3 regions of the Atlantibacter sp. genome follow, and region 2 is predicted to be linked to each of the others. Evidence: predicted binding sites of a transcription regulator. Region 2 holds the regulator's gene; each other region holds the start of a gene.
The links. The regulator PhoB, encoded in region 2, activates phosphate uptake and scavenging genes when phosphate is short. The targets are predictions, from matches to a motif close to CTGTCATAAAACTGNCNNAT.
Positions count from the first base shown of each region.

Region 1: a site for PhoB is predicted at 4,988-5,007, ahead of pstS (phosphate ABC transporter substrate-binding protein PstS). Genes of this name have one in related genera too.
Region 3: a site for PhoB is predicted at 2,542-2,561, ahead of nudF (ADP-ribose diphosphatase). Genes of this name have one in related genera too.

Region 1 is NZ_DAMBQK010000026.1:25,144-33,219, forward strand. Features, by position in the region: gene atpD (F0F1 ATP synthase subunit beta) at 1-529, shown strand, start outside; gene RT120_RS18670 (F0F1 ATP synthase subunit epsilon) at 550-969, shown strand; gene glmU (bifunctional UDP-N-acetylglucosamine diphosphorylase/glucosamine-1-phosphate N-acetyltransferase GlmU) at 1,409-2,779, shown strand; gene glmS (glutamine--fructose-6-phosphate transaminase (isomerizing)) at 2,950-4,779, shown strand; gene pstS (phosphate ABC transporter substrate-binding protein PstS) at 5,092-6,132, shown strand; gene pstC (phosphate ABC transporter permease PstC) at 6,246-7,205, shown strand; gene pstA (phosphate ABC transporter permease PstA) at 7,205-8,076, shown strand, end outside.
Region 2 is NZ_DAMBQK010000033.1:312-8,387, forward strand. Features, by position in the region: gene sbcC (exonuclease subunit SbcC) at 1-2,927, opposite strand, end outside; gene sbcD (exonuclease subunit SbcD) at 2,924-4,138, opposite strand; gene phoB (phosphate response regulator transcription factor PhoB) at 4,327-5,016, shown strand; gene phoR (phosphate regulon sensor histidine kinase PhoR) at 5,040-6,350, shown strand; gene brnQ (branched-chain amino acid transporter carrier protein BrnQ) at 6,753-8,072, shown strand.
Region 3 is NZ_DAMBQK010000006.1:74,986-83,061, reverse strand. Features, by position in the region: gene RT120_RS08115 (glutathionylspermidine synthase family protein) at 1-103, opposite strand, end outside; gene RT120_RS08110 (DUF1190 family protein) at 107-778, opposite strand; gene tolC (outer membrane channel protein TolC) at 930-2,420, opposite strand; gene nudF (ADP-ribose diphosphatase) at 2,633-3,265, shown strand; gene RT120_RS08095 (DUF1249 family protein) at 3,268-3,690, shown strand; gene cpdA (3',5'-cyclic-AMP phosphodiesterase) at 3,715-4,542, shown strand; gene yqiA (esterase YqiA) at 4,542-5,117, shown strand; gene parE (DNA topoisomerase IV subunit B) at 5,161-7,053, shown strand; gene RT120_RS08075 (putative quinol monooxygenase) at 7,117-7,431, opposite strand; gene RT120_RS08070 (NAD(P)H-dependent oxidoreductase) at 7,540-8,076, opposite strand, start outside.

The DNA of each region.
Region 1 (8,076 bases), on a different contig from region 2:
CACCAAAACCGGTTCTATCACGTCCGTACAGGCGGTATACGTACCTGCGGATGACTTGACTGACCCGTCACCAGCCACCACCTTTGCGCACCTTGACGCGACCGTGGTACTGAGCCGTCAGATCGCGTCTCTGGGTATCTACCCTGCGGTTGACCCGCTGGATTCCACCAGCCGTCAGCTGGACCCGCTGGTTGTTGGCCAGGAGCACTACGACACCGCGCGTGGCGTACAGTCCATCCTGCAGCGTTACCAGGAACTGAAAGACATCATCGCCATCCTCGGTATGGACGAACTGTCTGAAGAAGACAAACTGGTGGTAGCACGCGCGCGTAAGATCCAGCGCTTCCTGTCCCAGCCGTTCTTCGTGGCAGAAGTGTTTACCGGTTCTCCGGGCAAATACGTATCGCTGAAAGATACTATCCGTGGCTTTAAAGGCATCATGGAAGGCGAATACGATCACCTGCCGGAGCAGGCGTTCTACATGGTTGGCTCCATCGACGAAGCCGTGGAAAAAGCCAAAAAACTTTAACGCCTTAATCGGAGGGTGATATGGCAATGACTTACCACCTGGATGTCGTCAGCGCTGAACAGCAAATGTTCACAGGGCTGGTGGAAAAAATCCAGGTTACGGGTAGTGAAGGTGAACTGGGGATTTACCCGGGCCACGCTCCGCTGCTCACCGCCATTAAGCCTGGTATGATCCGCATCGTGAAGCAGCACGGTCATGAAGAGTTTATTTATCTCTCCGGCGGCATTCTTGAAGTGCAACCGGGCAACGTGACTGTGCTGGCAGATACCGCGATTCGCGGTCAGGACCTCGACGAAGCGCGAGCCCTGGAAGCGAAGCGTAAGGCAGAAGAGCACATTCGTAATTCTCACGGCGACGTGGATTACGCTCAGGCTTCTGCTGAACTGGCTAAAGCGATTGCCAAACTGCGCGTTATCGAGTTAACCAAAAAAGCGATGTAACACCGGCTTGAAAGCTAAAATGCCAGTCATATGACTGGCATTTTTTTTGCCCGTTGCGGTGTTGCCGGCAATGCGATTCTCGATCATCGCTTTATTATCACCTGTTTGGGTGGTTTCCTTCCTGCTATTGCCGTTTACAGTAAATTAATCCGAACAGTAATCTGCGAAAAATCCGCTATTCTTTGCCGGGAGAATCCAAATATATTCATTCGCCGGATATTTTTTATTAAAAACTAAGTGCGCCAAATGCGCTATGGCAATGAATTACGCACTTAAAAAGCAGCGGCTGACGGGACATTACACCCTAAATAAATAGCCAATAAAGCAAAATTCACATTAACCGCGTAAAATAACGGCAATCCATTTTACCGCGAAAAATATGTAGAATTTTCAAACGTAAATCGTTTTACTTCACTCACTTTACAGAGACAGGACGCGTATGGCGAACAGTGCGATGAGCGTGGTTATCCTTGCCGCAGGCAAAGGCACCCGCATGTATTCCGATCTTCCAAAAGTGTTGCACACGCTTGCCGGCAAGCCGATGGTGCAGCATGTGATTGATGCGGCGACAAAGGTCGGTGCCCAGCGTGTACATCTGGTATACGGCCACGGCGGCGATCTGCTTAAACAAACCCTGAATAATGATGCCGTGAACTGGGTTTTGCAGGCCGAGCAACTGGGAACCGGCCATGCTATGCAGCAAGCCGCGCCGTTCTTCGCGGATGACGAAGACATTCTGATGCTCTACGGCGACGTACCGCTGATTTCTACCGATACCCTGGCGCGCCTGAAGGATGCTAAACCGCAAGGCGGTATTGGCCTGTTGACGGTCAAACTTGACGATCCGACCGGCTATGGCCGTATTACTCGTGAAAACGGGCAGGTAACGGGCATTGTTGAACATAAAGACGCCAGCGACGAACAGCGCCAGATTAATGAAATCAATACCGGTATTTTGATTGCCAACGGCGCGGATTTAAAACGCTGGCTGTCAAAACTGACTAACGATAACGCCCAGGGCGAATATTACATTACCGATATTATCGCCCTCGCCTGGCAGGAAGGGCGCGAAATCGCCGCCGTACATCCTGACCGCTTAAGCGAAGTGGAAGGCGTGAATAACCGCCTGCAGCTGGCGCGTCTTGAGCGTGTGTATCAGTCCGAACAGGCAGAAAAATTGCTGCTGGCAGGCGTGATGCTGCGCGATCCGGCGCGTTTCGATCTGCGTGGCGAATTAACCCACGGGCGCGACGTTGAAATTGATACTAATGTGATTATCGAAGGCAACGTTATCCTGGGCAACCGGGTAAAAATCGCTGCGGGCTGTATCATTAAAAACAGCGTGATTGGCGATGACTGTGAAATCAGCGCTTACTCTGTAGTAGAAGATTCGCGACTTGATGCCGCCTGTACCATCGGTCCATTTGCGCGTTTGCGTCCCGGCGCGGAACTCGAAGAAGGCGCGCATGTTGGCAACTTCGTGGAAATGAAAAAAGCGCGTCTCGGTAAAGGGTCCAAAGCCGGCCATCTTTCCTATTTAGGCGATGCGGAAATCGGCGCGAATGTGAATATTGGCGCGGGCACCATTACCTGTAATTACGATGGCGCGAATAAACACAAAACCATTATTGGCGACGATGTGTTTGTCGGTTCCGACACGCAACTGGTTGCGCCGGTAACCGTAGCGCGCGGCGTGACCATCGGCGCGGGCACCACGGTTACCCGTAATATCGAAGAAAATGAATTAGTCATCAGCCGCGTGAAGCAGACCCATATTCAGGGCTGGCAGCGTCCGGTGAAGAAAAAATAATTATCCTTGCTGTAAAGCGAGGCCGGGGTGAGAGGAAGCCATAATTCCTCCGCCCCAAAAGCAGTACCACAATAATAACCCCACTCTCTACAAGGCTCGGGGCGCTCGAAAAGAGCAACAAAGGTCGACTGACAACCTATGGCATATCGCCATTATCAGGAAACAAAACTATGTGTGGAATTGTTGGCGCAGTCGCGCAGCGTGATATTGCAGAAATCCTTCTCGAAGGATTACGCCGTCTGGAATACCGTGGTTATGACTCTGCGGGACTTGCGGTTATCAACAGCAGCGGAGAGATGACGCGTTTACGTCGTCTTGGCAAAGTTCAGATGCTGGCGCAAGCCGCACAGGAACAGCCTCTGCATGGCGGTACGGGCATTGCCCATACCCGTTGGGCGACCCACGGCGAACCGTCGGAAATTAACGCACACCCGCATGTGTCCGATCACATTGTGGTTGTTCACAACGGCATCATTGAAAACCATGAGCCGCTGCGCGAGCTGTTGCAGGCGCGCGGATACGAATTTGCTTCCCAGACCGATACCGAAGTCATCGCGCATCTGGTGCACTGGGAGCTGGAGCAGGGCGGCACCCTGCGTGATGCGGTTCTGCGCGCTATCCCGCAACTGCGCGGCGCATACGGCACCGTTATCGTCGACACCCGCAATCCGGACGTGCTGCTGGCCGCGCGTTCTGGTAGCCCGCTGGTTATCGGCCTCGGTATGGGTGAAAACTTTATCGCGTCCGATCAACTGGCGCTTTTGCCAGTGACCCGTCGCTTTATCTTCCTGGAAGAAGGCGATATCGCGGAAGTGACTCGCCGCAACGTCACCATCTTCGATAACAAAGGCGAAGAAGTTAAACGTCAGGATATCGAATCCAACCTGCAATATGACGCGGGCGACAAAGGCGTTTACCGCCACTACATGCAAAAAGAGATCTACGAGCAGCCGAACGCGATCAAAAACACCCTGACCGGGCGCATCAGCCACGGCGAAGTGGATTTAAGCGAGCTCGGCCCTCAGGCTAACGATCTGCTCTCGCAGGTTGAGCATATCCAGATCGTGGCCTGCGGCACCTCCTATAACTCCGGTATGGTGTCGCGCTACTGGTTCGAAGCGCTGGCGGGCGTCTCCTGCGATGTCGAAATCGCCTCTGAATTCCGCTATCGCAAATCTGCGGTACGCCGCAACAGCCTGATGATTACCCTGTCTCAGTCTGGCGAAACTGCCGATACCCTGGCAGCACTGCGCCTGTCTAAAGAGCTGGGCTATCTGGGCTCGCTGGCGGTGTGCAACGTTCCGGGCTCTTCGCTGGTGCGTGAATCCGATCTGGCGCTGATGACCAAAGCGGGCACCGAAATCGGCGTGGCCTCTACCAAAGCCTTCACCACTCAACTAACGGTGCTGTTGATGCTGGTGGCGAAGCTGGCCCGCCTGAAGGGCCTGGATGCCTCTGTCGAGCACGATATTGTGCACGGCCTACAGGCATTGCCGAGCCGTATCGAGCAGATGCTGTCCCAGGACAAGCGCATCGAAGCGCTGGCGGAAGATTTCTCCGACAAGCATCACGCCCTGTTCCTGGGCCGTGGCGATCAGTATCCGATCGCCCTGGAAGGCGCGCTGAAGCTGAAAGAGATCTCTTATATTCACGCGGAAGCCTATGCCGCTGGCGAGCTGAAACACGGCCCGCTGGCGCTGATTGACGCCGATATGCCGGTTATTGTGGTGGCACCGAACAACGAACTGCTGGAAAAACTGAAATCTAACATCGAAGAAGTGCGCGCCCGTGGCGGCCAGCTGTACGTCTTCGCCGATCAGGATGCCGGTTTCTCCAGCAGCGACAACATGCACATCATCGAGATGCCGCATGTGGAAGAGGTGATTGCGCCGATCTTCTATACCGTTCCGTTGCAGTTACTGGCCTACCATGTGGCGCTGATCAAAGGCACCGACGTAGACCAGCCGCGTAACCTCGCAAAATCCGTTACTGTAGAATAATCCCGCAAGCCTCACTGTCATGGTGAGGCTTTCTTTTTTGGCTGGTTTTTATCCAAAAAAATCCCCGTTTTTTTATGACAATGCGTCATCCCGAACTACCTTTAATCTTGTCACAAAAATAAAATTTTACGGCAATAGCGCTGTCATAATTGTGATTATGTCTTTGATAAATAGAGTTTTTCTGGTTGATAATTTCATGAGATTTCCCTTGTCATAAAACTGTCATAATTCGTACATTTAACTGTCACCAAAGTGTCCTATTTTGCTCATCGTAGCCACTAAACAATGAATTACGATCCAGCAGGAGACATTATGAAAGTTATGCGTACCACCGTCGCAACTGTTGTCGCCGCGACCTTATCGATGAGCGCTTTTGCCGTTAATGCTGCGGCGAGCCTGACTGGCGCCGGTGCAACCTTCCCTGCGCCGGTGTATGCCAAATGGGCAGATACCTACCAGAAGTCCACGGGCAGCAAAGTGAACTATCAGGGTATCGGCTCCTCCGGCGGCGTTAAGCAAATCATTGCGAATACCGTTGATTTTGGTGCCTCTGATGCGCCGCTGAGCGACGAAAAACTCCAGCAGGAAGGCCTGTTCCAGTTCCCGACCGTGATTGGCGGTGTGGTGTTGGCGGTGAATCTTCAGGGCGTGAAATCCGGTGAACTGGTGCTGGATGGTAAAACCCTGGGTGATATCTACCTGGGCAAAATCAAAAAATGGGATGACGAAGCGATCGCTAAACTCAACCCTGGCCTGAAACTGCCGTCTCAGAACATCGCCGTGGTGCGTCGTGCTGACGGTTCCGGTACCTCCTTCGTGTTCACCAGCTACCTGGCGAAAGTTAACGAAGAGTGGAAATCCAAAGTAGGTTCAGGCTCTACCGTAAACTGGCCGACCGGTCTGGGCGGTAAAGGCAACGACGGCATCGCCGCCTTCGTACAGCGTCTGCCAGGGTCTATCGGCTATGTAGAATACGCTTACGCTAAGCAGAACAACCTGGCGTACACCAAACTGGTTTCCGCTGACGGCAAACCGGTCAGCCCGACCGAAGAGAGCTTCTCTAACGCTGCTAAAGGCGTGGACTGGAGCAAATCCTTCGCGCAGGACCTGACGAACCAGAAAGGTGACGAGGCGTGGCCGATTACCTCCACCACCTTCATCCTGCTTCACAAAGAGCAGAAGAAACCGGAACAGGGTGCTGAAGTGCTGAAGTTCTTCGACTGGGCCTTTAAAGATGGTGCGAAACAGGCCAATGACCTGGATTACGCCAGCCTGCCGGACAGCGTGGTTGAGCAGATTCGTGCTGCATGGAAAACCAACGTGAAAGACAGCAGCGGTAAAGCGTTGTACTGATTTGCCCCTGAGTCGGTGGGAAGAAATTTCCGGCCGACTGACAATGGGTAATGGCAATACCCTGAAAACTGGCGATAATGCCGGTTTTCAGGGTTCTGACAAAAGAGTGAATTATGGCTGCCACTAAGCCTGCATTTACCCCTCCGGGGAAAAACGGTGACATGATATTCAGCGCGCTGGTAAAACTGGCTGCGCTGATTGTGCTATTGCTGATGGGCGGCATTATCGTGTCCCTGGTCATCTCCTCATGGCCAAGCATTCAAAAATTCGGCTTCTCATTCCTGTGGACCAAAGAGTGGGATGCCCCGAATGACATCTACGGCGCATTAGTGCCGATCTACGGAACCCTGGTAACCTCGTTTATCGCCCTGCTGATTGCGGTGCCGGTGAGCTTTGGTATCGCCCTGTTCCTGACCGAGCTGGCCCCAAACTGGCTGAAGCGCCCGCTGGGTATCGCGATTGAGCTGCTGGCGGCTATTCCGAGTATCGTTTACGGCATGTGGGGCCTGTTTATCTTCGCCCCGCTGTTCGCCACTTATTTCCAGGAGCCGGTGGGCAATGTGCTCTCCACTATTCCGTTTGTTGGCGCGCTGTTCTCCGGCCCGGCGTTCGGTATCGGTATCCTGGCCGCAGGCGTCATCCTCGCCATCATGATCATTCCGTACATTGCCGCGGTAATGCGTGATGTATTTGAGCAAACGCCGGTGATGATGAAAGAGTCGGCCTACGGCATCGGCTGCACCACCTGGGAAGTGATCTGGCGTATCGTGCTGCCGTTCACCAAAAACGGCGTGATCGGTGGCGTGATGCTCGGGCTGGGCCGCGCGCTGGGCGAAACCATGGCGGTGACCTTTATCATCGGCAACACCTACCAGCTCGACAGCGCCTCGCTGTATATGCCGGGCAACAGTATTACCTCCGCGCTGGCCAACGAATTCGCCGAAGCGGAATCCGGTCTGCACGTGGCAGCGTTGATGGAACTGGGCCTGATCCTGTTCGTGATTACCTTTATTGTGCTGGCGATTTCTAAAGTCATGATTATGCGTCTGGCGAAAAACGAGGGGGCACGCTAATGGCGACCATCGAATTGCAATCCTCTCAGGAACTGGCGGAATCGCGCCGCAAAATGCAGGCGCGTCGCCGCGCTAAAAACCGCATTGCCCTGACGCTGTCGATGGCCACCATGGCCTTCGGCCTGTTCTGGCTGATCTGGATTTTGTTCTCGACAATTACCCGCGGCTTTGACGGGATGTCGCTGGCGCTGTTCACCGAAATGACCCCGCCGCCGAATACCGCTGGCGGCGGTCTGGCCAACGCCCTGGCGGGCAGTGGGTTACTGATCCTGTGGGCGACCGTATTTGGTACGCCGCTGGGCATCATGGCGGGTATTTATCTGGCCGAATATGGCCGTAAATCCTGGCTCGCCGAAGTGATCCGCTTTATTAACGATATTCTGCTCTCCGCACCATCGATTGTGGTCGGCCTGTTTGTCTACACCATCGTAGTGGCGCAGATGGAGCACTTTTCCGGCTGGGCTGGCGTGATCGCGCTGGCGCTGCTGCAAATTCCTATCGTTATCCGTACCTCCGAGAACATGCTGAAGCTGGTGCCGGATAGCCTGCGTGAAGCGGCCTATGCATTGGGCACGCCGAAGTGGAAGATGATTTCCGCAATTACCCTGAAAGCCTCGGTCTCCGGGATTATCACCGGCGTTCTGCTGGCAGTAGCGCGTATTGCGGGTGAAACGGCTCCGCTGCTGTTTACCGCGTTGTCCAACCAGTTCTGGAGCACCGATATGATGCAGCCTATCGCTAACCTGCCGGTGACCATCTTTAAATTCGCCATGAGCCCGTTCGCCGAATGGCAACAGCTGGCCTGGGCCGGGGTACTGATTATTACCCTCTGCGTCCTGTTACTGAACATCCTTGCGCGCGTACTGTTCGC
Region 2 (8,076 bases):
ATGCGGGTTTTGTGGCTCACCAGATCCGAGAGCGCCAGTGCAAGAGCCAGGCTGACCAGGAAGCTTTCGCCGCCGGAGAGGGTGCGGGTGTCGCGTACCGCATCCGCCTGCCAGGTATCCACCACTTCCAGCTCCAGCTCTTCGCTCAGTTTACGCTTCAGCAGGTAGCGCCCGTGCAGCCGGTTAAGTTGCTGGTTCGCCAGCCAGACCAGGTTGTCGAGGGTTAAACCCTGGGCGAACTTGCGGAATTTATCGCCTTTTTGCGAGCCGATTAAATGGTTGAGATGCGCCCAGGTCACCAGATGGGCGCTGGCGTTATCTATCTGCTGTTGCAGCCCTTCGAGCCGCTCGCGGTTGTCCGTATCCTGTTTGAGTTGCTGGTTGAGTTCGCCCTGGCGGGTGGCGTTTTCGCGCAGCGTCTGGCTAAGTTGCGCCAGTGTCGCCTGTAAGGCATCCAGATCTACTGCCCTATCAATCTCAGCAGGCATGGCTTGCAGATGCGCGTTCAGCGCCTGTTCCGCCTGAGCCAGCCGGGTTTGCTGTTCGTGAAGCTGGCGCTCGGTTTGGATTTTTAACGCGCTGAGGCGCTCCAGTTCCTGCGGCTCCAGCACCGCGGCAAGAAATGCGGTTTCATCGGCAAAGCGGCTTTGCGCCAGGGCTTGCTCAAATTTTTGTGACAGCTGCGCTTCTCGTGCCTGCTCCTGTTGGCACTGTTCGCTGAGCGTTGCCCACTGTACTTCCAGCGTCAGGCACTGATTGTGACACGGCTGCCAGCTCTCCAGCGGTTCGCCGTTCAAGGGGGCGAGCTGCGCGTCTTCTTCCGGGAGCACTGCCAGGATTTCATCACAGCGGGTAAGCAAGTTTTGTAGGGCAAGCTGGCGGGTTTGCTGCTGTTGCCACTGTTGTGCTTCTTGCTCGCGCGCCCGCAGCCAGTCGGCTTCCTGGATCTCATCCGGCAGCGTCAGATCCAGCGCGGCAAATTGTTCGCTGAGCGTCTGGTAGCGCGCTGCCGTTTCTGCTTCGTATTGCGTGATAGCCTGCTGCCTGGCGCGGGCGTCATCCGCCAGGAGTTGGTGCTGTTGCAGCAGGTAAAGCTGCTGTTCGTACTGGGTTTGGGCGTCCAGCCAGGGCTCCAGCGGTTGGCTGGCGTCCAGCGTCGCGCCCAGCGCCTGGCACAGCGTATTCCAGTCTGCGTTCAGCGCCTGCGCTTTCTGGGTAATGCCTGCTGCTTCGGCGTCCAGCTCCATTAACTGCTTTTGCAGCGAGTTTTGCTGGCCGCGCAGCGTCGCGCCCTGTTCGCCCAGCGCCGATTTTTCCTTCTCGAGCTGTTGGTAGCGCGCCTCGCTGTCATTCGGCTGGATAGCGTTATACGCTTCGATGGCCGGATGATGGGTAGAGCCGCACAGCGGGCAGGGCGCTTCAGGCTGGAGCCGCGCCCGCTCCGCCATCAGACCCGCGATGGTTTTTTCCAGTTCCCACACCTGGAAAGCCTTCGCCGCCTCTTCCTGTTTCTCTTTATACGCCGCGCGCTTCTCACCCAACTGACGTTCCAGATCGGCTAACTGACGGGTAATGCCCTGGCGCTGCTGGTCGAGCTGCCCGGCGCGCTGGCGTTGGGCGGCAATATCCCGGTGCAGCACAGCCAGTTTCTGGCGTTGCCCGCGTTGGGCGGCGGCGCGTTGTAGCTGGCTGCTCAGTTCTTCAGGCGTCAGCGTCAGCGTGACGGGGGCTAGCAGCGCCTGTTTTTTCTTTACCTGATCCAACGCGGCACGCAGTTCGCCGAGCCGGCTTCCGTCGCGGCGGCGCTCAGCGAAGGCGAATTTCCAGCCAGCCAGTTCGTTTTGCCACTGGCCCCAGCGGTGGTGGGTTTGCATCAGCGCGGTTATCTGCTCCAGTTCTGACCGTGAATCAGCAGCGCGTTGGGCGATGGCGGCGCGGATCTGCTGGCGGCGCTGCTTCTCATTAAGTAAGCGAGCATTTACTTCATCGCGCTGGGTTTGCGTCCGTTTCAGCGCCTGGCGCTGGTCGCGGCGCTGCTGCCACAGCGGGCGCAGTTTCTCGGCGGGCAGGGCTTGTTCCAGCCTGGCGATATCGGCCTGTGCCGCGAGCTGAGCCTGTTGCGCCTGCGCCAGATCGGTTTGCGCCTGCTGGCAATGGCGCTCGTGCTGCGCTTTGTGGCTTAACCACTGGTGGTGATGCTGGTTGCGCTGGTGCTGCGCCTGCAACGCGTGCTCTTCTGAAGTAAGCGCCTGCAAACTTTCCGCAAGCAGCTGGCGCTGCTCATCATTGAGCAACATTACGCCCTGCGCCTGGGATTGCAGTTTTTCCAGATCGATACGCGCCTGCTTATGCTGCTCAAAAACCCGCGCGGAAATCACGCCGTAAATCTCGGTGCCGGTCAGTTCTTCGAGAAGCTCTGCGCGCTCCTGGGCTTTGGCGTTCAGGAATGCGGCAAACTGCCCCTGCGAGAGCATCATCGAGCGGGTAAAACGGTCATAATCCAGCCCGGTTAATGTGGCAACGGCATCGAGCTTGTCATTCACTTTATCCGCCAGAATTTTCCCGTCGGCGCTACGGGCCAGTTCCACGCGGGGTGGCTGTAGTTTGCCGTCCGGCAGATAGCGGGCGCGATACTGGCTCCAGAACGCGCGATAGGCCACGCCTTTAACTTCAAATTCCACTTCCGCCAGACACTCGGCGGTGTCGCGGGTCATCAAATCATTCTGCGACTGGGAGATGGTGTTGAGGCGCGGCGTCTTGTGATACAGCGCCAGGCAAACGGCATCAAGCAGGGTGGTTTTCCCCGCGCCGGTTGGCCCGGTGATAGCAAACAGTCCATTGCTGGAAAACGGCTCCTGGGTAAAGTCGATTTTCCATTCACCCTTCAGGGAGTTGAGGTTCTTAAGACGCAGGCTCAAAATCTTCATGCGTTTTCCTCCTGCTGCATCGTCTCCAGGGTTTGGGCGAACAGCGTCCTCAACCTGGCGGCTTCATCCTCTTCCAGCGCTTCGCTTTGCAGGCGGCGCTCAAACACTTCCTCTACACTGAGTTCGCTCAGGGTTTCGGTTTCCAGCCGGGCGATAGCCTGTTCCCGCTGCTCGCGGTTACGGCGCAGTAAGATCACTTCCACCGGCAGATTTTCGGTCATGGCAACGATCTGGCGCTGCATATCGTGCAGGAAATCATCGCTGACAATTTCGATATTCAGCCAGGTTTTCGGCTCGGCGGGCGCGTCGCGCCACTGCTCAAGCTGCTGCTCGATTTGCGCCAGCGTGCCTTTGATCATCGCCAGCGGCTGGGTAACCGGTACTGCCAGCGGGGTGATTTTCGCCAGCGATGCGCCGGAAAACTCCACCAGATTCACTACTTTTTCACTGCCGGTTTCATCAAAACTTAACGGGATCGGCGAGCCGCAATAGCGGATATGTTCGCTCTTTGCCACCGCCTGGGCGCGATGAATATGGCCCAGGGCGATGTAATCCGCCGCCGGGAAATGGCTGGCGGGGAACGCGTCGAGGGTGCCGATGTAAATATCGCGTACCGCGTCGGTTTTAGTGACGCCCAGCGCGGTTAAATGGCCGGTTGCGATAACCGGCAGCGCGCGTTCGCCGCGCAACTGGCAGGCGGCTTCAAAGCACTCCTGGTAATGATGGGTAATGGCGTCCAGCAGTTGCAGTTGTTTATCGCTGCCCGATTCGCCGGCGCGGCTTTTGGTGATGTCGCGCGGGCGTAAAAACGGGACAGGGCACAGTACCGCGCCCGGCTCGCCATTCCGTTTATTGATAATCAATGCCTGGCCTTCAGGATCACGCTGCGCGCTGGCGACCACCCGGGTATTCAGGCAGGCCAGCAGTTCGCGGGATTCGTTGAGCGTCGCAACCGAATCATGATTGCCCGCCAGGACGATTAACTCACAGCCGGTCGGCTGGAGATCCACCACGAAGCGGTTATACAGTTCACGGGCGTAGCTCGGCGGCGAACCGGTATCAAAGATATCCCCGGCGACGATAATGGCATCCACCTGCTGCTCCGCCGCCGTCTGGCGCAGCCACGTCAGGAAGGCCTGGTGCTCCGCCGCGCGGCTTTTGGTATAAAAATTTTGACCGAGATGCCAGTCTGAGGTGTGGAGGATGCGCATCGTCATTCCCTGTGGCGTAAAAGCGAAAGGGGGATTATAACCCTCCTTATACTTCACTGTCCTGAGGTCAGATTTATACAGCAAACTGATGGGTCATAAGACCGTCATCTTTTTCATAAATCTGTCATAAAACTGACGCATAATGGCGCCGCATTCAGAAAATTCGACTTAATTTGACAGGGCTAATCATGGCGAGACGTATCCTGGTCGTTGAAGATGAAGCGCCAATCCGTGAGATGGTGTGCTTCGTACTCGAACAAAATGGCTTCCAGCCGGTTGAAGCGGAAGATTATGACACCGCGGTGAATCAGCTTAACGAACCCTGGCCCGACCTTATCCTGCTGGACTGGATGTTGCCGGGCGGTTCCGGGCTTCAGTTTATTAAACATCTCAAACGCGAAGCGCTGACCCGCGATATCCCGGTCATGATGCTGACCGCGCGCGGTGAAGAAGAAGACCGGGTGCGCGGGCTGGAAACCGGCGCGGACGATTACATCACCAAGCCGTTCTCCCCGAAAGAGCTGGTGGCGCGGATCAAAGCCGTGATGCGCCGCATCTCCCCGATGGCGGTGGAGGAGGTGATCGAAATGCAGGGGCTGAGCCTCGACCCCAGCTCCCACCGCGTGATGACTGGCGAAAACCCTCTCGATATGGGCCCCACCGAATTCAAACTGTTACACTTCTTTATGACCCACCCGGAGCGGGTTTACAGCCGCGAGCAATTGCTTAATCACGTCTGGGGCACCAACGTGTATGTGGAAGACCGAACCGTGGACGTGCATATCCGCCGCCTGCGTAAAGCGCTGGAGCTGAGCGGGCACGATCGTATGGTGCAAACGGTTCGCGGAACCGGCTACCGCTTCTCAAGTCGTTTTTAATCACGATAACCGGAGAGTGACGCGTGCTGGAACGGCTGTCATGGAAAAGGCTGGCCCTTGAGCTGGTGCTGTGTTGTATCCCGGCCCTGATTCTGGGGGCCATTTTTGGTTACTGGGCGTGGTTTCTGCTGCTGGCGGTCACCAGCCTGCTGGTCTGGCATTTCTGGAATTTGATGCGCCTTTCCTGGTGGATTTGGGTCGATCGCAGCATGACGCCGCCGCCGGGGCGGGGGAGCTGGGACCCGCTGCTGTACGGCCTGCATCAAATGCAGTTGCGGAACAAAAAGCGCCGCCGCGAGCTGGGCAGCCTGATCAAACGCTTTCGCAGCGGCGCGGAATCCTTGCCGGATGCGGTGATCCTCACCACCGAAGAGGGCAATATCTTCTGGTGTAACGGCCTGGCTCAGCAACTGCTGGGGCTGCGCTGGCCGGACGATAACGGTCAAAACATCCTTAACCTGCTGCGCTACCCCGAATTCACCAACTGGCTAAAGGGGCGGCAGTTTACTCGCCCGCTGAATCTGGTGCTGAATAACGGCCGCCACCTGGAATTCCGCGTTATGCCTTACAGCGAAGAACAGCTATTAATGGTGGCGCGCGACGTGACGCAAATGCACCAGTTGGAAGGCGCACGGCGTAATTTCTTCGCTAACGTCAGTCACGAATTGCGTACACCGCTGACGGTGCTCCAGGGCTATCTGGAAATGATGGACGATAAACCGCTCGAAGGCCCGCTGCGCGAGAAAGCCATCCATACCATGCGCGAGCAAACCCACCGGATGGAAGGCCTGGTCAAGCAACTGCTGACCCTGTCGAAAATCGAGGCCGCGCCCGCGCTGGTGCTGAATGAGCAAATTGACGTGCCGATGATGTTGCGGGTGGTGGAGCGCGAGGCGCAAACCTTAAGCCATAAAAGACATACGCTTACATTTGACGTCGACAGTCATTTAAAAGTGCTGGGCAATGATGAACAACTGCGCAGTGCGATATCCAACCTGGTGTATAACGCGGTTAACCATACCCCGGAAGGCACGGCGATTACCGTAACCTGGCAGCGCACACCGCAGGGAGCAAAGTTTTCGGTACAGGATAACGGACCGGGAATTTCAGCGGAGCATATTCCGCGTCTCACCGAGCGTTTTTACCGGGTGGATAAAGCCCGTTCCCGCCAGACTGGCGGCAGCGGACTGGGGCTGGCGATTGTTAAGCACGCCCTCAGCCACCACGATGCGCGGCTTGAAATCGAGAGCCAGCCTGCTAAAGGCACCACCTTTAGTTTTGTGCTGCCGGAACGGCTTATCGCAAATCCTGCCCCGGTGCGGCAAATCAGCTAAACCCGCTGTAAAACTTAGTTTCCATGGGCCAGTAAACTGGCCCTTTTGCCGTTTGGTTTCCTGAATAACTGTCTTATTTTTGACGGTTGTTTGTTTTTTGTTCGCATTAAAAGCCATAACATTTTTAAGATTCTGGTATGAATATCTAACTCATTTCACGATTGTGGAATAATCTACTGGTTTTTAGATCCCTTATTGCCTTCAAACGTTATAAGCGTTTAAATTGCGCACCTGATGTTGCCAGACTCACTGTAATTTCGTGGTAATCCAAAAAACTATTCTCCGCCACGGCATCAGGTAAGTGTTTTTCGCTGATTTATAACGAAACGACGCTATTTCGCTCAGCGCTGGCAACCTAAACGTCATTCTTTTCAACACCACATCCACAGGCAGTTAGACTTTATGACCCATCAACTGAAATCGCGTGACATCATCGCACTGGGCTTTATGACCTTTGCGCTGTTTGTAGGCGCCGGCAACATCATCTTTCCCCCTATGGTTGGCCTGCAGGCAGGTGAACACGTCTGGACGGCGGCGATTGGTTTTCTGATCACGGCGGTCGGCCTGCCTGTACTGACCGTGGTCGCGCTGGCGAAAGTCGGCGGCGGCGTGGACAGCCTGAGCACGCCGATTGGCCGTGGCGCGGGCATCCTGCTGGCGACCGTGTGCTACCTGGCCGTGGGGCCGCTGTTCGCCACCCCGCGTACCGCCACCGTTTCGTTTGAAATGGGAATTGCGCCGCTGACGGGCGCAGGCCCGATGCCGCTGTTTATCTACAGCCTGATCTATTTCGCACTGGTGATCCTGGTTTCCCTGTATCCGGGCAAACTGCTCGACACCGTGGGCAACTTCCTCGCGCCGCTGAAAATTATCGCGCTGACCATCCTGGCGGTTGCCGCTCTGCTGTGGCCGGCAGGTGATATCAGCGTAGCCACTGACGCTTACCAGCATGCGGCGTTTTCTAACGGTTTCGTTAACGGCTATCTGACCATGGATACCCTGGGCGCAATGGTATTCGGTATTGTTATCGTCAATGCGGCGCGTTCACGCGGCGTCACCGAAGCACGTCTGTTGACACGTTATACCGTCTGGGCTGGCCTGATGGCGGGCGTGGGCTTGACCCTGCTGTACCTGGCTCTGTTCCGCCTGGGTTCAGACAGTGCGAGCCTGGTCGATCAGTCTGCTAACGGCGCGGCAATCCTTCACGCTTACGTGCAGCACACCTTTGGCGGCGCAGGCAGCTTCCTGCTGGCCGCGTTGATTTTCATCGCCTGTATGGTGACGGCGGTTGGCCTGACCTGTGCCTGCGCTGAGTTCTTCGCGCAGTATCTGCCGCTCTCGTACCGCGCGCTGGTGTTTATTCTCGGCGGCTTCTCGATGCTGGTCTCGAATTTGGGCCTGAGCCACCTGATCCAGATTTCTATTCCGGTGCTGACGGCCATTTATCCGCCGTGCATCGTGCTGGTAGTGTTGAGCTTTACCCGCGGTTGGTGGCACAATTCCACCCGCGTTATCGCACCGGCAATGTTAATCAGCCTGCTGTTGGGCCTGATTGACGGCGTGAAGGCTTCAGCGCTGGGCGACATGTTGCCTGCCTGGACGCAGAAAATGCCGCTGGCCGATCAAGGGCTGGCCTGGCTGATGCCGACGGTAGCGATGGTGGTGATTGCCGCTATTTGGGATCGCGCTGCGGGGCGTCAAGTGACCTCCACCGCGCACTAAATAA
Region 3 (8,076 bases), on a different contig from region 2:
CCTCACACCAGTACGGCTCGCCGTACATGGTGTGGAAGTTGAAACCGTATTCGGTGGCTTTTTCGCGCCAGTCCGGGCGCTCGCTAATGGCAATCCGCTCCATCGATCAACCACCCATTGAACGGCTGGAGGTGCCGGTTGCCGAGCTACGCTGCATCGTGGACTGTTTCGCCACTGACTCGCCAAAGCCGCCACGGGTCACGGTGGTGGTGGTCGCCGGTTTCGGTGTCATCGCCGTTTTTGGAACCGTCATGGTACGGCCCGGCTGCGCTGCGCCATAGCTCTTGCCGCTGGCATCGTTGTACTGACCGTACGCCGGGCTTGCCGGGTTGCGCGAGCTGAACAGCGGCTGCTGCGCGAAGCCCGCGCCGCCGCCCATCATGCGGCCCATCATGTAGCCCGCCATTAACGGCATCCAGAAACTGCCGCCGCTGTGGGCCTGCGCCTGGTTTTCACCCGCAACGCCCGCCTGAGCAGGGGCCTGTTGGCACTGGTTTTCACCGAATTCCGCCACGCAGTCTTCGCGGGTGGCGTATTTTGGCGCGGTGCGCTCGGCTTCTTTCAGGGCATTATTGTAAGCCGTAGTACATTCGGCGCTTTTGCCCGGATTAGCGGCCGAACAGTCGTCGGCGTTCTGATAAAGCGAGACAGTCTCATCGCTCTTTTCACAACCCGCGAGCATAAACACGGCAGAGACCGCCAATGCAACCGGAGTTAAGTGGCGCGCGCTAAAGCTTTTGCGAAACGTCGCATGATTGATGGATTTTGTCCGTTTCATTTTATCTTCCTGAACCCAGTGATAATGCAAAGAATTAACTTCAAAGGATAGAGGATGAACGGTCGAAATTAAAGCGGCGGGCGCGCCGGGCGCGGATCTTTACGTTGCCTTACGAAGTTTCGGGGGGTGATTCACACCCCCCGTCGCAGGCTTAATTGCGGAACGGATTTTTACTGTTGCTCTGCGTTGCGGAGGCAGGTTGCAACGCGCTCGCTGGCTGAGCGGCTGGCTGGGTCTGCGCGCTGGTGGTGGCGTAGCCATCCGCAGCGGCATCCTGTCGGGAGTTTTCCGGTGCCACGATTTCAGGCGTGGTAGAAACCGGTTTGCCCAGGTTGCTGTTGAGGATCTGCAGATCCTGCTCGTTCAACGTTCCCAGCGCGGATTTAATATTCAGCTGGTTAATCAGGTAGTTGTAACGGGCACTGGAGAGCTGCTGCTTCGCGTTGTACAGCGTAGTGGTGGCATCCAGCACATCGACGATGGTACGGGTACCCACTTCGTAACCGGCTTCTGTCGCATCTAATGAACTCTGGGCAGAAACCACCGCCTGTTTATAGGCGTTGATGCTGCTGATAGAGGCATTGATGTTATTGAAAGACGAACGCACGGTTTGCACCACGTTGCGGTGTGCGCTTTCAAGCTGCTCGCTGGCACCCACAAAGTTGTACTGCGCTTGTTTAACCTGGGACGTCACCGCGCCGCCGCTGTAGATCGGCAGGGAGAAATTGATGCCCACTTTATTCTGACCAACGTTGCTGTCGTTATACTGGGCGGTATTGGTCGCGGAACCGCTGTAAGAGCTGTCGGAAATGCCGGTCGATGCAGTCAAACCCACTGTCGGCATATGGCCAGTTTCCGCCAGGCGGATTTGCTCGCGGGCCAAATCCTGACTCAGGCGCGCCTGCAACAGCGCCAGGTTGCGGTTTTCCGCTTCTTTCAACAGATTGTTGACTGAATCCGGTTTCGCGGTTTTGAACGCGTCCACGTTCAGCGAAGCCAACTGCGGATAATAGTTGCCGGTCACCTGGCGCAGCTGTTCCAGCGCGTTATCCAGGTTGTTACGGGCGGTGACTTCGTTCGCCAACACGTTATCGTACTGAGAACGGGCGTTCTGCACGTCGGTGATCGCCACCAGGCCCACGTTAAAACGCTGGGTGGTCTGGTCTAACTGGCGATAAATCGCCTGTTTCTGCGCTTCGGTAAAGGAGAGCGCATCGATCGCGCTGAGCACGTTAAAATACGCGGTCGCGGTGTTCAGGATCAGGGTTTGCTGATCGGTCTGGAAAGTGACGTCCTGAATCCCGGCGCTTTTTTCCTGAAGCGTTAGCTGACGCCATTTCGACATATCGAAAATGGTCTGGGTCAACGACAGCGATGCGCTGGTGGTGTTGGAGTTAACGCCATTCGCATCGCGGTAACCGTTACTGTAAGAGTAGTCTGCGCCAAGGCCGAGCTGCGGTAATAAAGGACTGCGAGCTTCGTTGATTTTTTCGAATGCGGCATCACGATCGGCGGCGGATCTACGCAGGTCCGGGTTGCTCAAACGTGCTTGCTGATAAACCTGTAACAGGTTTTCTGCCTGGCTCATGGCGCTGAATCCGGTAAGGCTCAGGCCGATAAGAATGGGGAGCAGTTTCTTCATTTGCATTCCTTGTTGTGAAGCAGAATTTGTTTATTAGCGCTGACAGAAGTCGAAAATTGTCGCCGATTTTAGCAGAATCCGCGATATGTGAAGATTGGCCTTCTGTGCCTTATGCCATTAAATTTCATCAATCTACCATATTGGCGTTATAACGACAGGTAAACTGAGTTGAATACGTTCACCACCATCCTCATTTATAACAGGCTTTGATCATGAGTAAACCAGACGATCGTGCAGTGACTTTTACAAAAAACGATGTAGAAATTATTGCACGGGAAAAACTGTACCGCGGCTTTTTTTCGTTAGATCTGTATCGTTTTCGACACCGCCTTTTTAATGGTGAAATGAGCGGCGAAGTGCGGCGTGAAATTTTTGAGCGCGGTCATGCTTCAGTCCTGCTACCCTTTGACCCTGTGCGCGATGAAGTGGTGCTGATCGAGCAGATCCGTATCGCCGCGTATGACACCAGCGACACCCCATGGTTGCTGGAGCTGGTCGCCGGGATGATTGAACCTGGCGAAAGCGTGGAGGAAGTGGCGCGTCGCGAAGCCATGGAAGAAGCAGGATTGGTGGTGGGACGCACGAAGCCAGTATTGAACTATCTCGCAAGCCCTGGCGGCACCAGCGAGCGGTTATCGATTCTGGTGGGTGAAGTGGATGCCACGCAGGCCGAAGGTATACACGGCCTGGTGGAAGAAAACGAAGATATTCGTGTTCATGTGGTAAGCCGGGAACAGGCATACCAGTGGGTTAAAGAGGGGAAAATCGATAACGCAGCCTCAGTCATCGCACTGCTCTGGCTGCAACTGCACTATCAAGAAATACGTCAAGAGTGGAACACCTGAATATGAAGCGCTATACCCCCGACTTTCCAGAAATGATGCGCCTTTGCGAAACAAATTTTGCAATTTTGCGCCGCTTACTGCCGCGAACGGATGCAGTGGGCGAAACAGTGAGCTATCAAGTCGGCAGCGCGCAATACCGATTAACGATTCTCGAATCCACCCGCTACACTACGCTCGTGGAAATCAAACAGACCGTGCCCGCTATTAGCTACTGGAGCCTGCCGTCAATGTCGGTGCGGCTCTATCATGACGCGATGGTGGCGGAAGTGTGTTCAAGCCAGCAGATCTTTCGCTTCAAAGCACGTTATGATTACCCGAATAAAAAGTTGCATCAACGCGATGAAAAGCATCAGATTAACCAGTTTCTTGCTGATTGGTTGCGCTACTGCCTGGCGCATGGAGCGATGGCGGTTCCGGTTTGTTAGCGTCGTGAAACCTAAGGACACCCTTTGGAACGTTTGTTGAATCTTCCTGTTGCGGATGGGGCGAGCGTCAGGATTTTACAAATTACCGATACCCACCTGTTCGCGCAAAAAAGCGAAACGCTGTTGGGCGTCAATACCTGGAGTAGTTATCAGGCTGTGCTGGAGGCTATCACGGCACAGCAGCGCCCGTGCGACCTGATCGTTGCGACCGGCGATTTAGCGCAGGATCATACGCCGGAGGCTTATCAGCACTTCGCGCAGGGTATCGCCGTCTTTTCTGCGCCCTGCGTCTGGCTGCCAGGCAACCATGATTTCCAGCCCGCCATGTTCAGCGCGCTTCAGGATGCGGGCATCTCCCCGGCGAAGCAGGTGCTGTGCGGCGACAACTGGCAGATCCTGCTGTTGGACAGCCAGGTGTTCGGCGTTCCGCACGGTGAGTTAAGCGAATATCAACTGGATTGGCTGGAAACGAAGCTGGCGGAAAACGCCGAGCGGTTCACCTTGTTACTGCTTCATCACCATCCGTTACCGGCAGGATGCAGTTGGCTGGATCAACACAGCTTGCGTAACGCGGGTGAGCTGGACGCGGTGCTACGCCGTTTTCCGAATGTGCGCCACCTGCTGTGCGGGCATATCCACCAGGAACAGGATCTCGACTGGAATGGCCGCCGTCTGCTGGCGACACCGTCCACCTGCGTCCAGTTCAAACCCCATTGCGCGAACTTTACCCTGGATACCATCGCCCCCGGTTGGCGCTGGCTGGAGCTGTATGCCGACGGTACGCTGACCACCCAGGTCGAACGCCTTGAGGGGACGCAGTTCAATCCTGATACCGCGTCTGAAGGCTACTGATGTCCACGCTTCTCTACCTGCACGGGTTCAACAGTTCGCCACGCTCTGCGAAAGCAACCCTGTTTAAAGCCTGGCTTGAACACCACCACCCGGCGATTAAGATGATCGTGCCGCAACTGCCGCCGTTTCCCTCCGATGCGGCGGAACTGCTGGAGTCGCTGGTGCTGGAGCACGGCGGCGAAGAACTGGCGGTGGTGGGCTCGTCTCTCGGTGGGTATTACGCCACCTGGCTCTCCCAATGCTTTATGCTGCCAGCGGTGGTGGTTAACCCGGCGGTGCGCCCCTTCGAACTGCTGGTCGACTATTTAGGCCAAAACGAGAACCCCTACACCGGGCAGCAATATGTGCTAGAGTCACGCCATATTTACGATCTCAAAGTCATGCAAATCGACCCGCTGGAAGCGCCGGATTTGATCTGGCTGCTCCAGCAGACCGGGGACGAGGTGCTTGATTATCGCCAGGCAGTGGCTTACTACGCTTCCTGCCGGCAGACCGTGATTGACGGGGGTAATCATGCCTTTGTGGGCTTTGAAGATTATTTCTCACAGATTGTCGATTTTCTGGGTATTGAGTAATTCTGCCCGGATTCGATGCCGTTTCTCTCTGAACGAATAAACCATGACGCAATCCTATAACGCTGATGCCATTGAGGTACTCACCGGGCTTGAGCCGGTTCGCCGCCGTCCGGGGATGTATACCGATACCACTCGTCCCAACCACCTTGGGCAGGAAGTTATTGATAACAGCGTGGACGAAGCGCTGGCGGGCCATGCCAAACGCGTAGACGTGATCCTCCACGAAGATCAGTCGCTTGAGGTGATTGACGACGGGCGCGGTATGCCTGTCGATATCCATCCGGAAGAGGGTGTACCTGCCGTTGAGCTGATCCTGTGCCGTCTGCACGCCGGGGGTAAGTTCTCTAATAAAAACTACCAGTTCTCAGGCGGCCTGCACGGCGTGGGGATCTCGGTGGTCAACGCCCTGTCGAAGCGGGTTGAAGTGAACGTTCGTCGTGACGGGCAGATTTACAACATCGCGTTCGCTAACGGCGATAAAGTGAAAGATCTGGACGTGGTCGGCACCTGCGGTAAACGCAATACCGGTACCAGCGTTCATTTCTGGCCGGATGAATCCTTCTTCGATTCCCCGCGTTTTTCAGTTTCGCGCTTAAGCCATTTGCTGAAAGCCAAAGCGGTGCTGTGCCCCGGCGTGGAAATCACCTTTAAAGACAAGGTGAACAACACCGAACAGCGCTGGTGCTATCTCGACGGGCTGAATGATTACCTGAGCGAAGCGGTCAACGGGCTGCCGACGCTGCCGGAAAAACCGTTTATCGGTAATTTCTCCAGCGATACGGAAGCGGTTGACTGGGCGCTGCTGTGGCTGCCGGAAGGCGGCGAATTGCTGACCGAAAGCTACGTTAACCTGATCCCCACCATGCAGGGCGGGACTCACGTTAACGGCCTGCGTCAGGGCCTGCTGGACGCGATGCGCGAATTCTGCGAGTACCGCAATATCCTGCCGCGCGGCGTCAAACTGTCGGCGGAAGATATCTGGGAACGCTGCGCCTATGTGCTGTCGGTGAAAATGCAGGACCCGCAGTTTGCGGGGCAGACCAAAGAGCGACTCTCGTCGCGCCAGTGCGCGGCGTTTGTTTCAGGCGTGGTTAAAGACGCCTTCAGCCTGTGGCTGAACCAGAACGTTCAGGCCGCAGAAATGCTGGCGGAACTGGCAATCTCCAGCGCTCAGCGCCGGATGCGCGCCGCCAAAAAAGTGGTGCGTAAAAAACTCACCAGTGGACCGGCGCTGCCGGGCAAACTGGCAGACTGCACCGCACAGGATTTAGCCCGTACCGAGCTGTTCCTCGTAGAAGGGGATTCGGCGGGCGGTTCCGCCAAACAGGCGCGTGACCGTGAATATCAGGCGATCATGCCGCTGAAGGGTAAGATCCTTAATACCTGGGAAGTGTCGTCAGATGAAGTGCTGGCGTCTCAGGAAGTGCACGATATTTCGGTGGCGATCGGCATCGATCCCGACAGCGAAGATCTCAGCCAGTTGCGCTACGGTAAGATTTGCATTCTGGCGGATGCCGACTCGGACGGTCTACATATCGCTACGCTGCTGTGCGCGCTGTTTGTGAAGCACTTCCGCACCCTGGTGAAAAACGGCCACGTCTACGTTGCGCTGCCGCCGCTGTACCGCATCGATTTGGGTAAAGAGGTTTACTACGCGCTGACGGAAGAAGAAAAAGCCGGCGTGCTGGATCAGTTGAAGCGCAAGAAGGGCAAACCGAACGTGCAGCGCTTTAAAGGGCTGGGCGAAATGAACCCGCTGCAACTGCGTGAAACCACGCTGGACCCGAACACCCGCCGTCTGGTGCAGTTGACCATCAGCGACGATGACGATGCGCGCACCACGGCGATGATGGATATGCTACTGGCGAAAAAGCGTTCGGAAGATCGTCGCAACTGGTTGCAGGAGAAGGGCGATCTCGCCGATCTGGACGTGTAACCGGCGCGAAAACGTAAAAAAGGCGATGAATCTTCATCGCCTTTTTTGATCCTGAAGGCGCGGTTAAACGCCCTGTTCCAGAATACGGATATGGGTTTCCAGCACGTCGCCTTTCACCGCTTCGCTCCACGCTTTCATGTGCGGTGTCTGAAGATGGGCCTCAAGGTGCGGCACGCTTTCCCACTGTTCCAGCATCACGATGGAATCTGGCGCGGTGGACTGGAAGCTTACCTGGGCATTCACATCCACCAGCGGCGCATAGCCGTGGCAACCTTCTTCGGCCAGCACAGCAGGAATAATTTTGGCGAACTGATCCAGTACCGCCTGGCGATGATGTGCGCCCGGACGCGTGCGGATCTCTGCAATAACTGTCAGCATGAAAAACTCCTTGTGATAAATCCGTAAAACAGGAGTCGCAGGCGCGCGCTATTAACACGGCGCACAAACCGCGACTCTTTTAATCAGGATAGAGTAACAGGCATTCAGTTAAGCAAAAATCGCCGCCAGATGCTCGCGATATTCTTGAATATAACGCGGCACGTCAGGCATTTTGATCACGTCATTGGTGATAAAGGTCGGCAGCGGGTCCATGCCCAGGAACTGATTGGCCTTATGGAACGGCAGATACACGCCATCGACACCCACGCCGTGGAAGAACTGATCTTCGTCGGTGAACGCATCAAGCGGGGCGTTCCACGTCAGAGAGAGCATATATTTGGTGCCCTGGATCAGACCGCCGGAGCCGTATTTTTTGCTGGCGTCAGAGCGGGTACGGCCATCGCTGGCGTACAGGGTGCCGTGACCTTCAGTGAACACATCGTCGATATATTTTTTCACCGTCCAGGGCGCGCCCATCCACCAGCCTGGCATCTGATAAATCACCACGTCGGCCCAGACGTATTTCTGCACTTCCGCCTGGATATCGTAATCGCTGTCGGCGCGGGTCACCTGAACATCGTGTCCGAGGTCGCGCAAAAAGCTTTGTGCGACGTCGGTCAGGGTGTCGTTAAGCTGGCCTTTAGA